Regions from separate parts of the Mesorhizobium sp. M2A.F.Ca.ET.043.05.1.1 genome, predicted to be linked through region 2. Evidence: riboswitches for the same ligand, from Rfam matches in the RefSeq annotation. Region 2 holds a riboswitch; the other holds the start of a gene.
What was found. A riboswitch is a leader RNA that binds a small molecule or an ion and turns the genes downstream of it on or off. The one in region 2 is predicted to bind cobalamin.

Region 1 (2,966 bases), 1.8 Mb from region 2:
GCGCTCGGTCTCGGGATAATTGGCCATATCCGGCGGCTCCTAAGGCAAGGCTCTCCTCGCCACAGGGCAGCACCATAGCAGCAAGGCGTTTCCGTTCCGTTAGCGGTTGCTGAAACAGCAGGATTCGAAAAGCTGTTCTCCAGCGCTATCTCGCCCCGGCGACTCCGCTCGCGTGCAGCACCCAGCGGCGGCCGTCGCTGCGGAACTCGGTGAACGACAGCGGCTCGATGTCGATCTTCCAAACCGAGGAGAGCGGCGCGCCCAGCACATGCACGATGGCGGCGCGGATCGGCACGGCATGGGTGAGCGCGATGGTGTGCCCGCCCTCGCCGGCCAGCCGCTCCATCAGCGCGGCACCCCGCCGGGCGACGGCGGCAAGCGATTCGCCGCCATGGGGTGCAGCGTCCGGATCGGCAAACCAGGCCGCCATGCCTGCCGGGTCCTCGGCCTGCACCTGCTCGAAGCTTTTGCCGGCCCAGCGCGCGAAATCCTGCTCGGCAAGCAGCGGCTCGACCGTGGCATCCAGGCCGAGCGCCTCGGCCGTCCTGCGCGCGGCAAGCGCCGGACTTGTCCAGACGCGGTCGGCCCGGCGCAGCGACGAAGCGATCGCGCCGGCGCGATCGAGGGCGCTCGGCTCCGGCGCCTCGTCCGTCGGAAAGCGGCCCTTGCGCGCGGCCTGCGTCGCGCCGCTTGCGATCATCGTCAGGCGGGCGAACATCCCAAAACTCCGTGGTCCAGTGAAATTTCGGCCAGGCGAAGCCGCGTTGGCCATTACATGTCGTTGACAGGCGAACGAACTGCTGACAAGTGTTTTAGCGCTATACGGGATTGGAAGCCGGTGCGAGTCCGGCACGGTCGCGCCACTGTGATCGGCACCAGCCGAAAGTCAGGCCTTATCCCGCAGCCACAGTTGGATCAACGGGACGCAGCATCCCAGTAGGAGGTCAAAATGTCCGACACCACCTTCGCCCCGACCTACGGCCCGGTTGCGATTCCCGTCCGCGAGCTTCTGCCCTGGGCAATCTTTGCCGGCCTGATGCTGATGCTGATGATCTATTTCGTCGGCGCGGAAGAAGGCGCGACGTCGCTGATCCGCGGCACGGTAGTGCATGAATTCGTGCATGACGGCCGCCACCTGCTCGGCTTCCCCTGCCACTAGGAGCGATTCAGCGAAGGCTGAACCGTCCTAAGTTTTGGTCTGACGCAATTCCGGGAGGAAAACGCTTAATTTTTCCGGAAAATTGCTTGAAGGGACTCTGACATGGTCGGAAAACTTTTGCTGCGCGGCATGCTTGTCGGGCTGGTGGCGGGGATTTTGGCGTTCGCCTTCGCCCGCGTCTATGGCGAGCCGCAGGTCGACAAGGCGATCGCCTTCGAGGAACAGCAGGCGCAGGCCGCCGGCGAGGCGCCGGAGCCCGAGATGGTCAGCCGCGCCACGCAGGCAGGCATCGGTCTGGCGACCGGCGTGCTGGTCTATGGCGCGGCGCTTGGTGGGCTGTTCTCGCTGGTCTTCGCCTATGCCTATGGCCGGCTGAGCTCGCTCGGCCCGCGCGGCACCTCGGCGCTGCTGGCGCTGCTCGGTTTCCTTGCCGTGATCGTGGTTCCGAGCCTCAAATACCCGGCCAACCCGCCCGCGGTCGGCAATCCCGAAACCATCGCCTACCGCACCGAACTGTTCTTCATCATGATCGTCATCTCGATCGCCGCGATGGTGGCGGCGGTCGGCCTGGCGCAGCGGCTGTGGAGCAGGCTCGGCGCCTGGAATGCCTCGATCGTGGCTGGGCTCGCCTTCCTCGTCGTCTTCGCGCTGGTGAAGGCGGCCCTGCCCGACATCAACGAAGTGCCGGAGAACTTCTCGGCGACGGTGCTGTGGCAATTCCGCGTCGCCTCGCTCGGCATCCAGCTGGTGCTGTGGACCGTCGTCGGACTCGGCTTCGGCGCTGTTGCCGAGCGCGTGGTCGCAGTGCGCGACCAGCGCGGCTCCGCCCGCCGCTACGCCTGAAACCCATGCGCTGGCCGCCACGGTTCTTTGCCCTGGCGGCCAAAGCGGCTCAACGGTCGACACGACCGCTGAGCCGCTTTGGTCTTTTGTTTTCTCGCAATTCCGGACGGAAAACCGCGGCACACTTTTCCTGGAATTGCTCGGTTGCGGCACTGTTCGCCCTGCTGGCGACAGCCTCGGCGCTGGCGCATAGCGGCTCCTCGGCCCCGCCTCCCGCGGGCATCCAGATCCCCAGCCTCACCCACGGCCAGATGGCGGTGATCGCGCGCTATCGCGGCGACATCCTCGACCTTGCCCAACGCCAGACCGCGACCGATCCGACCTTCAGGCGGCTCTACAATCACGGCAATCTGCAATTCACATACTGCCTCTGGGGCCTGATGCCGGGAAGCCTGGGCGACGAGGAAAGCCCCTTCAACGAATGCAGCCACGCCTATCTCGCCACCGCCAAGGAGCTGCTCGCCTATATGGCGAAGATGCCAGCGGCCGAGCGCCAGGCGAAAGCGCTCATCTCCGACATCGACGCAGACATGGTGCGCAGCGGCGCATCCTGGATCCTGTGCCAGTTCAGCGGCGAGGCTTTCAGCACCGGCGCGGTGATCGAGCCCAGATGGCGGGACATGGTCTTCCACCTGCCGAGCCTGGCGGTGCTGCTGGTCACGGTGGCGGCGCTGATGACGGCTGCGTGGTCGATCTTCCGTTTGCCCTCGTCGCGGGCCGGCACCGTCTAGAACGATTCAGCGTCTCACAATATCACCGAACCGTTTCAAGTCTTTCGTGCGATCGTTTCCAGGAAAGCCAGAACGCGCGACCAAGTCAGTTCGGCTGCGGGCGCATTATAGTCCGGCAGCGCTCGATCGGTGTAGAAATGGCCGATCCCCGGATAGGTGAAAATCTCCGCCTTGACTTGGCAGCGCTTTGCCGCCGCCGACCAGCCGGCAACTTGTTCAGGCAGCGCAAACGT
Region 2 (2,966 bases):
AGATCGTCGAGCGAAGCGGATGTGGTGGCGAGGATATGCATAGCGGTTCGGGTCGGCCTTTCGTATTGGCCTCAGCCGGCGAGGATACGCTCGATCGCCGGGCGGTTCAGCCCCTTGAGGCCAATGACGACGAGCCGCGAGCGGCGGTCGTCCTCGGCCGTCCAGGCGCGGTCGTAATAATGGTTGACGCGCGGGCCGACGGCCTGGAGCAGAAGCCGCATCGGCTTGCCGCCGACCTCGACAAAACCTTTGACGCGCAGCACATTTTCCTGCTCGGCGGCAAGGGCGACGCGCTTGGCCAGCTCGTCCGGACTGGCGATCGACGGGATGTCGATGACGAAGGAATCGAAATCGTCATGCTCGTGGTCGAGCTCATCGTCGTGATGGGTCTTGCGGTTCTCGATATCGTCCTCGACGGCGAGGCCGAGGCCGAGCAGCACCGAAGGATCGACCTTGCCCTGCGCGGTCGGCACGATTTTCACGGCGCGCGCCACATGCTCGCCGATGACGGCGTTGGCGCGCTGAGAGCCCGCTGCGTCCATCAGATCGCTCTTCGACAGGATGATCAGGTCGGCGCAGGCGATCTGGTCCTCGAACACCTCTTCGACCGGATCGTCATGGTCGACCGAGTCGTCCGCCGCGCGCTGCGCCTGGAGCGCATCCATGTCGGAGGCAACGCGGCCGTCGGCCAGCGCCGGGCCGTCGACCACGGCAACGACGCCGTCAACCGTCACGCGGCTCTTCACCGTCGGCCACTGAAAAGCCTGCACAAGCGGTTTCGGCAGAGCGAGGCCGGAAGTCTCGATCAGGATGTGGTCGACCTTCGGCGTGCGGGACAGGATCTGGTCGAGCGCCGGCACGAAATCGTCGGCGACGGTGCAGCAGATGCAGCCATTGGCGAGCTCGACGATGTTTTCCTCCGGGCAGGTGTCGACGCCGCAGCCTTTCAGGATCTCGCCGTCGATGCCGACATCGCCGAATTCGTTGACGATGATTGCCAGCCGCTTGCCCTTGGCGTTCTCGAGCAGGTTGCGGATCAGCGTCGTCTTGCCGGCGCCGAGGAAGCCGGTGACGACGGTGCAGGGCACGCGGGAAACGGAAGCGTTCATGGTCAGTCCTTCAGCATGTCGAGAGGAGGGATGCGGGCAACCAGGCCGCGCTTGAGGGAATCGGGCCGGCCGCGCCAGGGGATAAGGCCGTCGGCCGAGGTGGCGAAGAGCTTTGCGCCGGCGACGAGGTCGGCGCCGCTGGTGGTGTCCAGATCGCCGAAGACGTAGCTCCAGCAGCCGTCGCGCAGAAGTGCTGCGCTCAGCCGGCGCTTGCAGTTGCCGAGGCATTCGACGGTGCGGATGCGAATTTTTTCGCTCGAGGCGGCGCGGCGCGTGTCTTCGGCAAGCAGCGCGCCGGCGCGCGGATGGGCGTCCGAGCCGGTTTCGTCGCGGCAGGACGAGCAGACGATGACGGTCACGCCGCCCAACGCGTCGGGCTCGGACGGAATGTCCGCGATGTTTGCCGGGAAACTGCCGTTGCGATCCAAAACCAGGCTCCTTGCCCGGAAAACCCGCCGGGCATTCGGATACTTAAAGTCTCAGACGGCAGGTCTCCTGGCTCGCGGGTCGTCGCCTCAGATGCCGCCTTCCCGGGAACATCCCAGTGGTTTTCGGCCGGGGCTCGTCGCTTACAGTTGCGGGGACAGCCGCGGATTTGGGTTTTTGGGCCCGCACCGCATTCCCTCTTGGCTCCTCCCTTTGCCGGGAGAAGACCGTCTGGGTCAAGATTTAGGCTTACGGCTGGGCGCCTGTCAACGCGCGGCTACGACGCCGCGATGTCGGCCAGCGCCGGGCCGAGGTCGCCGGCCGCCGTCACTTCGATCGCCTCCAGGCCGAGCCAGCCCTGCATCTGCTTCAGCTCCTCGAAGAGCTGGGCTGCCGTCTCCGGCGGCGCGTCGGGCTCGGCATAGGCGGCATGGACGCGCAGCACGCTGGCCGGGCGGTCGGCGCGCAGATCGACACGGGCGACGATGCGGTCGCCGAGCAGAAAGGGAAGCACGTAGTAGCCGTATTGGCGCTTTTCGGCCGGCGTATAGATCTCGATGCGGTAGCGGAAATTGAAGAGCTTTTCGGTGCGCGTGCGTTCGAAAACGACGGGATCGAAAGGGGCGAGCAGGGCGCGCGCCTCGATCCGGCGCGGGATTCGCGCGTCCTTGTGGAGATAGGCGGGCTTGTCCCAACCCTCGACCTTCACCGGCAGCAATTCGCCGGCTTCGACCAGCTCATCGATGCGGTCCTTCGTGTCGCCGGGCGCCAGGCGAAAATAGTCGCGGAGGTCGCCATAGGCGGCGATGGCGTGGGCGCGAGCGGAAATGCGCAGCAATTCGCGATGCGCGTCCTCGACCGAGGGCACCGGCAGGTCGAGCACGGCCTGCGGCAAAACGCGCTCCGGCAGGTCGTAATAGCGTTCGAAGCCGCGCCGGTAGGCGGTGGTGATGCGTCCGGCCCAGAACAGCCATTCGAAAGCGTGCTTGGCCTCGCTCCAGCCCCACCAGCCGCCATTGCCCTTGTGGCCCTCGATATCTGAGGCGGCGATCGGCCCGCGATCGGCGACCTCTCTATAGATATCATCGATCATTTCCTTGCGCTCGCGGCCCCATTTCGCCAGGCCGAGATACATCTCGTCGCCCTGCTCGGCGCGCTGCATGCGCCAGCGCAGCAAGGGGTAGGTCTCGACAGGCAGGAACGACGCCTCATGCGCCCAATACTCGAAGACGGCGCGCTTGCGGCCAACTGCGGCGTTGTCGAGCAGCGCCAGCGGGTAGGGGCCGAGGCGCGAATAGAGCGGCATGTAGTGCGCGCGCACCACCGCGCTGACGGAATCGATCTGCAACAGGCCGGTTCGCGAAAGCACGCGCGCAAGGTGCCGGCGATCCGGAACCCCTGCGGGACGAGGGTCGTTGAACCCCTGTGCTC

Region 1: linked by a shared signal. The riboswitch ahead of EJ069_RS13075 (CbtB domain-containing protein) and the one ahead of EJ069_RS04110 (DUF1636 family protein) in region 2 are both predicted to bind cobalamin.

Annotation. Positions count from the first base shown of each region.
Region 1 covers NZ_CP034446.1:2,646,750-2,649,715, forward strand. The annotation lists gene EJ069_RS13065 (PilZ domain-containing protein) at 1-27, opposite strand, end outside; gene EJ069_RS13070 (histidine phosphatase family protein) at 146-718, opposite strand; adenosylcobalamin (AdoCbl) riboswitch at 824-901, shown strand; gene EJ069_RS13075 (CbtB domain-containing protein) at 950-1,159, shown strand; gene EJ069_RS13080 (CbtA family protein) at 1,262-2,002, shown strand; gene EJ069_RS13085 (hypothetical protein) at 2,089-2,733, shown strand; gene EJ069_RS13090 (dienelactone hydrolase family protein) at 2,769-2,966, opposite strand, start outside.
Region 2 covers NZ_CP034446.1:867,846-870,811, forward strand. The annotation lists gene EJ069_RS04100 (cobaltochelatase subunit CobN) at 1-41, opposite strand, end outside; gene cobW (cobalamin biosynthesis protein CobW) at 72-1,109, opposite strand; gene EJ069_RS04110 (DUF1636 family protein) at 1,112-1,537, opposite strand; cobalamin riboswitch at 1,577-1,782, opposite strand; gene EJ069_RS04115 (winged helix-turn-helix domain-containing protein) at 1,813-2,966, opposite strand, start outside.